Regions from separate parts of the Kineococcus sp. G2 genome, predicted to be linked through region 1. Evidence: predicted binding sites of a transcription regulator. Region 1 holds the regulator's gene; each other region holds the start of a gene.
What was found. Region 1 encodes HrcA, which represses chaperone genes, less so after heat shock. Its sites were predicted from a motif close to GNTNGCACTCGGNNNNNCCGAGTGCNANC; they were not measured.
Positions count from the first base shown of each region.

Region 2: the regulator HrcA is predicted to act here: its motif matches at 1,088-1,116, upstream of groL (chaperonin GroEL).
Region 3: the regulator HrcA is predicted to act here: its motif matches at 1,047-1,075, upstream of groES (co-chaperone GroES).

Region 1 is NZ_JBBBEM010000008.1:9,772-13,043, forward strand. It holds gene V9U69_RS01305 (DUF4870 domain-containing protein) at 1-103, opposite strand, end outside; gene V9U69_RS01310 (DUF3097 domain-containing protein) at 223-1,092, opposite strand; gene hrcA (heat-inducible transcriptional repressor HrcA) at 1,212-2,252, shown strand; gene dnaJ (molecular chaperone DnaJ) at 2,293-3,272, shown strand, end outside.
Region 2 is NZ_JBBBEM010000003.1:43,866-47,137, forward strand. It holds gene V9U69_RS00325 (cold-shock protein) at 111-314, shown strand; gene V9U69_RS00330 (YceI family protein) at 359-949, opposite strand; gene groL (chaperonin GroEL) at 1,300-2,928, shown strand; gene V9U69_RS00340 (D-arabinono-1,4-lactone oxidase) at 3,036-3,272, shown strand, end outside.
Region 3 is NZ_JBBBEM010000024.1:11,032-14,303, reverse strand. It holds gene V9U69_RS05305 (THUMP-like domain-containing protein) at 1-993, opposite strand, end outside; gene groES (co-chaperone GroES) at 1,231-1,527, shown strand; gene groL (chaperonin GroEL) at 1,620-3,236, shown strand.

The sequences.
Region 1 (3,272 bases):
CCGGGCGCCAGCCGGGCTGCCACGCCTGCTGCTGCTCGCCGGCGCCGGGGGCGTGCGGGTCCTTCGTGAAGTCCGGGCGGGACGGCTGGTGCGGGTCGCTCACGGTGGTCTCCTGGTGCCTCGCGGGGGTTCGGGTTCGCGTCGATCCTCCTGCGCGGGCGGGCCGGGTGTCGTCCTCCCGCGGGGTGGTCCCGGGTGCGACGAGGGGAGGAGGCGCGCGCCTCAGTGGTCCGCCGCGTCCGCGGTGACGAAGTCCACCAGCTCCTCCACCCGGCCCAGCAGCGCCGGCTCCAGGTCGGCGTAGCTGCGCACGGTGCCCAGGATCCGCTTCCAGCCGTGCGCGACGTCGGCCTGCGTGGCGTGCGGCCAGCCCAGCTCGGCGAGGATCCCGTGCTTCCAGGAGGTGCCGCGCGGGACGCTCGGCCACTCCCGCCACCCCAGGCGCTCGGGGCGCACGGCCTGCCACACGTCGATGAACGGGTGGCCCACGACCAGCACGTGCGGGCTCCTCGAGACCGCGGCGACGATGCGCGACTCCTTCGAGCCGGCCACGAGGTGGTCCACGAGCACGCCGATGCGGCGGCCGGGGCCGGGGGAGAAGGAGCGCACCGCGGCGTCGAGGTCGTCGACGCCGTCGAGCATCTCCACGACGACGCCCTCGACGCGCAGGTCGTCGCCCCACACCTTCTCCACCAGCTCCGCGTCGTGGCGGCCCTCGACGAGGATGCGGGAGGCGCGCGCGGTGCGGGCGGCCGCCCCGGTCACCGCGATCGAGCCGCTGGCGGTGCGCGCGGGCCCGGTGGGCGCGGGCGCGGCGCGCGGGGGCACGAGCCGCACCGGCTGCCCGTCCACCCAGAAGCCGGGGCCCAGCGGGAAGGTGCGGGTGCGGCCCCTGGCGTCCTCCAGGACGACCACGTGCACGCCGCCGCTCTTCTCCACGCGCACCACCGCACCCACCCAGCCGGTCTCCACGTCCTCCACGACGAGGCCGCGCGCGGCGGGCTCCTCGCGGTGCGCCGGCCGCTGCGGGTGCGGGTTCGCGGACAGCACGTCGGTGCCGTAGCGGTCGCTGGACGGGTGCCTGGGGCTCACCCGCGGCACGCTAACGACCGGTGCGCGCGGCGCGGTGGAGGCGCGCTCGGCGTAGACTTGGCACTCGGGTTCGGCGAGTGCCAGGGCGAGTGCCGGGGACGGCGGGGACGGAGGTGGGTGTGAGCGACGACCGCAGGCTCGCGGTGCTGCGCGCCATCGTGGAGGACTACGTCTCCACCCACGAGCCGGTGGGCTCCAAGGCGCTGGTGGAGCGCCACCGCCTCGGCGTGTCGCCGGCCACGATCCGCAACGACATGGCGGTGCTGGAGGAGGAGGGCTACATCGCCCAGCCGCACACCAGCGCCGGGCGCATCCCCACCGACAAGGGCTACCGCCTGTTCGTGGACCGCCTGGCCAACCTCAAGCCCATGTCGCCCGCCGAGCGGCGCGCCATCCAGGCCTTCCTCGACGGCGCCGTCGACCTCGACGACGTCGTGGACCGCACGGTGCGGCTGCTGGCGCAGATCACCCGCCAGGCCGCCGTCGTGCAGTACCCCTCCCTCTCGCGCGCCGCGGTGCGGCACGTGGAGCTCGTCCCCGTCGGCGGGCGCAGCGCGCTGCTGGTGCTCATCACCGACACCGGCCGCGTGGAGCAGCGCGTCGTGCAGGTGCGCTCCGCCGACGACCTCGACGCGCTTCCCGAGCAGCTGGCCGCGCTGCGCGACCGCGTCAACGCCGCCGTGGCCGGCAAGCGGCTGAAGCAGGCCCGCGAGGAGCTGGCGGGCGTGGTGCGGGCCACCGCGCCGGGGCAGGAGGCGGTGGCCGCGGAGGTCGTCGCCGCGCTCGGCGAGTGCCTGACCGCCGGGCTGGAGGAGCGCGTGGTGATCGCCGGCACCGCCAACCTCGTGCGCTCCGGCGCCGACCTCTCCGCGAGCCTGGGCAGCGTGCTGGAGGCCCTCGAGGAGCACGTCGTGCTGCTGCGGCTGGTGCAGGAGATGGCCGAGGAGGGCGGCGCCGACCGCGGTGCCCTCAGCGTGCGCATCGGCGCGGAGAACCTGCACCTGGGCCTGCCCGAGACGTCCGTGGTGACCAGCGGCTACGGCGAGGGGGAGGTGCTGGCGCGCCTGGGCGTGCTCGGCCCGACCCGCATGGACTACCCGACCACGATGGCGGCGGTGCGGGCGGTCTCCCGCTACGTGTCGCGCATCCTGTCCCAGTGACCGACCGGACGAACCACCGAACGGGAGACCTGAGCACCTCGTGAGCGACTACTACGACGTCCTGGGCGTCAGCAGGGACGCCTCGGCGGAGGAGATCAAGCGCGCCTACCGCAAGCTGGCGCGCAAGCTCCACCCCGACGTCACCTCCGACCCGGACGCGGGGGACAGGTTCAAGGAGGTCTCCCAGGCCTACGAGACGCTGTCCAACCCGGACAAGCGCGCGCAGTACGACCGCGGCGGTGCGCCCGGCGGGCCCGGGGGCGGCTTCGGCCAGGGCTTCGGCTTCTCCGACATCATGGACGCCTTCTTCGGCCAGAGCGGTGCCGGCGGCGGCCGCGGGCCGGTCAGCCGCACCCAGCGCGGCCAGGACGCCCTCATCCGCGTCGACGTGGACCTCGCCGAGGCCGCCTTCGGCGGCGAGCGGCAGATCCAGGTCGACACGGCCGTGCTGTGCCCCACGTGCAAGGGCACCTGCTGCCAGCCGGGCACCCAGCCGGCCACCTGCGACATCTGCGGGGGTCAGGGCTCGGTGCAGCGCGTGGTGCGCTCGCTGCTGGGGCAGGTCATGACCAGCCAGCCGTGCCCGACGTGCCACGGCTTCGGCACCGTGCTGCCCAGCCCGTGCCTGGAGTGCTCCGGCGAGGGGCGGGTGCGCGCGCGCCGGCCGCTGACCATCCGCATCCCCGCCGGCGTGGACACCGGCACCCGCATCCAGCTCGCCGCCCAGGGCGAGGTCGGCACCGCCGGCGGCCCGCCCGGCGACCTCTACGTGGAGATCCACGAACGTCCCCACCCGGTCTTCACCCGCCGCGGCGACGACCTGCTGTGCACCCTGGAGGTGCCCATGACGGCCGCCGCGCTGGGGGCGTCGATCCCGCTGGAGACCCTCGACGGCGAGGAGGAGGTCGAGGTGCGCCCCGGCGCGCAGGGCGGCGAGGTCGTCACCCTGAAGCAGAAGGGCGTCGAGCACCTGCGCTCGACCGGCCGCGGCGACCTGCTGGTCACCCTGGAGGTCATCAC
Region 2 (3,272 bases), on a different contig from region 1:
GGGGCCGGCACGTCGGGCGTCGCCCACGGCCTCACCGCCGCGGGCAGCGTGAGACCCGTCCCCGGGCGATGCCGGGGGCGTCCCGCTCGCTGCACCACCAGGAGAAGGCAATGGCTCAGGGCACCGTGAAGTGGTTCAACGCCGAGAAGGGGTACGGCTTCATCACCGTCGACGACGGTGGCGCCGACGTCTTCGTGCACTACTCGTCGATCGCCGCCGACGGCTACCGCTCCCTCGAGGAGGGGCAGCGCGTCGAGTTCGAGATCGGGCAGGGCCAGAAGGGCCCGCAGGCCGAGGACGTCCGCGCGATCTGACCCTTCCCGCGCCGGTGACCTCCCCGCGGGGCGGTCGCCGGCGCTCAGGCGGTGGGGGCCGGGACCGCGGACACCTCGAACTCGAGCAGGACGGTCTCGGACAGGAGCACCCCGCCGGTCTCCAGGGGGGCGTTCCAGACCACGCCCCAGTCGCGGCGGTCGATCCTCGTGGAGCCCTCGAAGCCCACGCGCGTGGTGCCGAAGTGGTCCTTGGCGGCGCCGGTGTGCTCGAAGTCGATGGTGACGGGGCGGGTCCTGCCCTTGATGGTCAGGTCCCCGGTAACGCGGTAGTCGCTGTCGCCCAGCGGCTGCACGTGCGTGGAGCGGAAGCCGATGTGCGGGTGCGCGGGGGCGTCGAAGAAGTCGTTGGTGCGCAGGTGCTCGTCGCGGTGCGGCTCGCGGGTGTCGATGCTCGCCACCTCGATGAGGACCTGCGCGCTCGAGGCCTCCGGCCGGGCGAAGTCCAGGTGGGCGCGGCCCTCGAAGCGGGTGAACTGCCCGCGCACCTTGGTGACCATGGCGTGCCGGGCGACGAAGCCGATGCGGCTGTGGGTGGGGTCCAGCACGTACTCGCCCGACAGGTCGTCGGCGCGGCGCGTCTTCAGCGCCTGGATCCGCAGCGGCAGCTCGGACACGTCTCTCCTCATCCGGGGGCCGGCCCTCGGGTGGGCCGGGGTGGTCCTTCGACGGTCCCACCGGTTCGCCGGGGACACCAGACGCCGTCCGGGTGAGCTCGCGCCGGTGCGGCGCGGGGGCCCGGGGCGTGCCGGGGGGTTTGCACTCGGAGGGGGAGAGTGCCAACATTGGCGCTGGCACTCTCGAGTCGAGAGTGACAGCACCAGCAGCACCTCGACCCGGGAGCGAAAGCTCCGGGCCGGACCGGTGAGGCCGGTCGCGCGGGGGACGTGACCCCGTCGCCGCCGGTCGTCCGTCGCGGGCACCGCTCCGGCCACCCACCGCCCGTCTTCTGGGAGGAACACCAGGCATGAGCAAGATCATCGCCTTCGACGAAGAGGCCCGTCGCGGTCTCGAGCGCGGGATGAACCAGCTCGCCGACGCTGTCAAGGTGACGCTCGGCCCCAAGGGCCGCAACGTCGTCCTGGAGAAGAAGTGGGGCGCCCCCACGATCACCAACGACGGTGTGAGCATCGCCAAGGAGATCGAGCTCGAGGACCCCTACGAGAAGATCGGGGCCGAGCTCGTCAAGGAGGTCGCGAAGAAGACGGACGACGTCGCCGGTGACGGCACGACGACCGCGACCGTCCTGGCCCAGGCGCTCGTGCGCGAGGGCCTGCGCAACGTGGCCGCGGGTGCGAACCCGATGGGCCTCAAGCGCGGCATCGAGAAGGCCGTCGAGGCCGTGACCGAGCAGCTCGTGGCCGCCGCCAAGGAGGTCACCACCAAGGAGCAGATCGCCGCGACCGCCGGCATCTCCGCCGGTGACGCCTCCATCGGCGAGCTCATCGCCGAGGCCCTCGACAAGGTGGGCAAGGAAGGCGTCATCACCGTCGAGGAGAGCAACACCTTCGGCCTGGAGCTCGAGCTCACCGAGGGCATGCGCTTCGACAAGGGCTACATCTCGCCCTACTTCGTCACCGACGCGGAGCGTCAGGAGACGGAGCTCGAGGACCCGTACATCCTCATCCTGAACTCCAAGATCTCCACGGTGAAGGACCTGCTCCCGCTGCTGGAGAAGGTCATGCAGTCCGGCAAGCCGCTGGTGATCGTGGCCGAGGACGTCGAGGGCGAGGCCCTGGCGACCCTGGTCGTCAACAAGATCCGCGGCACCTTCAAGTCGGTCGCCGTCAAGGCCCCCGGCTTCGGCGACCGCCGCAAGGCCATGCTGGGCGACATCGCCATCCTCACCGGTGGCCAGGTCATCTCCGAGGAGGTCGGCCTCAAGCTCGACACCGCGGACCTCGACCTGCTGGGCCGCGCCCGCAAGGTCGTCGTCACCAAGGACGAGACCACGATCGTCGAGGGTGCCGGCGACGCCGACGCCATCGCCGGCCGCGTGGGCCAGATCCGCGCCGAGATCGAGCGCAGCGACTCCGACTACGACCGCGAGAAGCTCCAGGAGCGTCTCGCCAAGCTGGCCGGCGGCGTGGCCGTCATCAAGGCCGGCGCGGCGACCGAGGTCGAGCTCAAGGAGCGCAAGCACCGCATCGAGGACGCCGTGCGCAACGCGAAGGCGGCCGTCGAGGAGGGCATCGTCGCCGGTGGTGGCGTGGCCCTCATCCAGGCCGGCGTGCTGGCCTTCGACAAGCTCGAGCTGGCCGGGGACGAGGCGACCGGCGCGAACATCGTCAAGGTCGCCATCCAGGCCCCGCTGAAGCAGATCGCCGTCAACGCCGGCCTCGAGGGCGGCGTCGTGGCGGAGAAGGTCAGCAACCTGCCCACCGGTCACGGCCTGAACGCCGCCACCGGCGAGTACGTGGACCTGCTCGAGGCGGGCATCAACGACCCGGTCAAGGTGACGCGCTCCGCGCTGCAGAACGCCGCCTCCATCGCGGGCCTGTTCCTGACCACCGAGGCCGTCATCGCCGACAAGCCGGAGAAGGCGGCCCCGGCCGCCGCCGGCGGCGACGGCGGCATGGGCGGCATGGACTTCTGAGTCCCCCCGCACCACCAGCACCACCCGCGAGGGCGGTCCTCCACCAGGGGGGCCGCCCTCGCGGCGTTCCCGGCCGGCGCCGCTCTTGCATCGATTACCGTGCCCGCGTGAGCACCCCGACGTCGTCCGCCCCCGCCCTCGACCCCGGCTCGAACTGGGCGGGCAACCTCCGGTACACCGCCGCCCGCCTGCACGCCCCGCGCAGCGTCGAGCAGCTCCAGGAGCTCGTCGCCGGCTCGCGGCGCCTGCGGGCACTGGGCACCCGGCACTGCTTCAACGACGTCGCCGACTCCCCGGGCGACCTCGTCAGCCTGGCGGGCCTGCCGGCCGGCGTGGAGGTCGAC
Region 3 (3,272 bases), on a different contig from region 1:
CCCGAAGGGCAGCACGTCCAGCACCGCGTAGGAGCGCGTGAAGGGGGTGCTCGCCGGGGCGTCGGTGGTGACGTAGGCGATGGTCTCGTCCACCAGGCGCCCGCCGAGCAGCCGCGCGACCGCGCCGACCAGGCCGGCGCGGACGACGGCGCCGTCCGGCTCGTGCAGGTGGGCGCCGACGGCGCCGACGTCCGGCACGGGGTTGTCGGCGTCGTCCAGCTCGAAGCGCTCGCCGCCGCGCAGCACCAGGGCGCTGCGCGCCACGCCCGGCCGGGCCAGCGGCCCGCACCACAGCGCCGCCTCCACCACGTCGCCGTCCACGGACGTCCACCGCGCCTCCGCCCCGGCGGGCACCAGCTCGTGCGGCAGGCCGGGGGCGAGCTTGGCGCCGGTGGCCGCCACTCGTGCCGCGGTGGCCAGCACGAACGACAGCGGCGGGGAGGTGGCCTCGGGGTCGAACAGGCGCCGGCCGCCGGCGGTGCGCCGGGCCGGGTCGAACCAGGCGCCGTCGCCGGGGCCCAGCTCGTCGACGACGCCGGCGGTGACGTCCGCGCAGCGGACCTCCGCGCGCCCGGCGAGGTTGGCCGCGGCCACCGCGGCGGTGCCGGGGTCGGCGTCCACGGCGAGCACGGCCAGCCCCGCGTCGGCCAGGGCGAGGGCGTCGGCGCCGATGCCGCAGCCGAGGTCGGCCACCCGGCGCACCCCGGCGCCGGCGAAGCGGCGGGCGTGCTCGGCGGCCACGGCGGCGCGGGTGGCCTGCTCCACCCCGGCGGCGGTCAGCAGCAGCCCGTGCGCGCGCGGGCCGAGCTTGGCGGCGGCGCGCTCGCGCAGCCGCGCCTGCGTCATGGCCAGGGCCACCAGCGCGGGCTCGTGCCCCTCGCGGCGCAGCCGCTGCCCCAGCACGAGCGGGTCGGCCGCGCCGGCGGCGGCGATCAGGTCCAGCAGCGCGCGCCCGGCGGGGGAGGTCAGCGCGGCGACGTCGGCGGGGTCCACCCGCCCGACTGTGCCAGCACCCCACCCGCCCGGTCGCACGAGCGGGGGCCGTCCCTGGCACTCGGGCAGTGGGAGTGCTAACTTCTGTCGCAGCGTCGGTGGCACTCCCCCGAAGGGAGTGCCAGCACGCGAGACGGTGCCGCCCGGCACCCGCGACGACGGGCGGGCACCACCCTCGCAGCCGACCCACCAGTACGCCAGATCCGTACCGAGTACGCAGAAGGGGAGGGCCGCTCAGTGTCGGTCTCCATCACTCCGCTCGAGGACCGCATCGTCGTCAAGCCGCTCGACGCGGAGCAGACGACCGCTTCCGGTCTGGTCATCCCGGACACCGCCAAGGAGAAGCCCCAGGAGGGCGAGGTCCTGGCCGTGGGTCCGGGTCGCGTCGACGACAACGGCAACCGCGTGCCCGTCGACGTCTCCGTCGGCGACAAGGTCATCTACTCCAAGTACGGCGGCACCGAGGTGAAGTACGGCGGCGACGAGCTGCTGATCCTCTCGGCGCGCGACGTCCTCGCCAAGGTCGCCAAGTAAGCAGCAGCAGGTCCTGACGCCCCGGGCGCCCGACGACACCGGGCGCCCGGGGCGTTCGCCGTTGCCGCCAAAGATCTGGAAGGAACACGCACATGGCCAAGCAGCTCTCGTTCAACGAGGACGCCCGCCGCTCCCTGGAGCGCGGTGTGGACGCCCTCGCCAACGCCGTCAAGGTGACCCTGGGGCCCCGCGGCCGCAACGTCGTCATCGACAAGAAGTGGGGTGCGCCGACGATCACGAACGACGGCGTCACCATCGCCCGCGAGGTCGAGCTCGAGGACCCGTACGAGAACCTCGGCGCGCAGCTCGCCAAGGAGGTCGCCACCAAGACCAACGACGTCGCCGGTGACGGCACCACCACCGCGACCGTCCTGGCGCAGGCGATGGTCCACGAGGGCCTGCGCAACGTGGCGGCCGGCGCGGCCCCGTCCGCCCTCAAGCGCGGCATCGACGCGGCCGTGGAGGCCGTGGGCGACGAGCTCCTCAAGCTCGCCCGCGACGTCGACGGCAAGGGCGACATCGCCCACGTCGCCACGATCTCCGCGCAGGACCCGGCCGTCGGCGACCTGCTCGCCGACGCGTTCGACAAGGTCGGCAAGGACGGCGTCATCACGGTCGAGGAGTCCTCCACGACCGCGCTGGAGCTGGACTTCACCGAGGGCATGCAGTTCGACAAGGGCTACATCTCTCCCTACTTCGTCACCGACGCCGAGCGCCAGGAGGCGGTGCTGGAGGACGCGTACGTCCTCGTGCACCAGGGCAAGATCTCCACGGTCACCGAGCTGCTGCCGCTGCTGGAGAAGGTCCTGCAGGCCTCCAAGCCGCTGCTGATCATCGCCGAGGACGTCGAGGGCGAGGCCCTGTCCACGCTGGTCGTCAACAAGATCCGCGGCACCTTCAACGCCGTCGCGGTGAAGGCCCCGGGCTTCGGCGACCGCCGCAAGGCGATCCTGGGCGACATCGCCGTCCTCACCGGCGCGCAGGTCGTGGCCGAGGAGGTCGGCCTCAAGCTCGACCAGGTCGACCTGGACGTGCTGGGCACCGCCCGCCGCATCGTCGTCACCAAGGACGACACCACGATCGTCGAGGGCGCCGGCGCGTCCGACGAGGTGGAGGGCCGGGTGGCGCAGATCAAGGCCGAGATCGAGCGCACCGACTCCGACTGGGACCGCGAGAAGCTCCAGGAGCGCCTCGCGAAGCTGGCCGGCGGTGTGGTCGTCATCAAGGTCGGCGCGCACACCGAGGTGGAGCTGAAGGAGAAGAAGCACCGCATCGAGGACGCCGTCTCCGCGACGCGCGCCGCGATCGAGGAGGGCATCGTCGCCGGCGGCGGCAGCGCCCTGACCCACGCGGTGAAGGTGCTCGAGGGCGGCCTGGGCAAGGAGGGCGACGAGGCCACCGGCGTGAAGCTGGTGCACCGCGCCGCCACCGAGCCGCTGCGCTGGATCGCCGAGAACGCCGGTCACGAGGGCTACGTCGTGGTGGAGAAGGTGCGCGGCCTCGAGGTCGGTCACGGCCTGAACGCCGCCACCGGCGAGTACGTGGACCTGCTGGCCGCGGGCGTCATCGACCCGGTGAAGGTCACGCGCTCCGCCCTGGTCAACGCCGCGTCGATCGCGTCGATGGTCCTGACCACCGACACGCTCGTGGTGGACAAGAAGGAGGAGGAGCCGGCGGCTGCCGGCCACGGTCACGGCCACGGCCACTGACCCCTCCCCGCGCACGACGAGAGGCCCGGTCCCCGA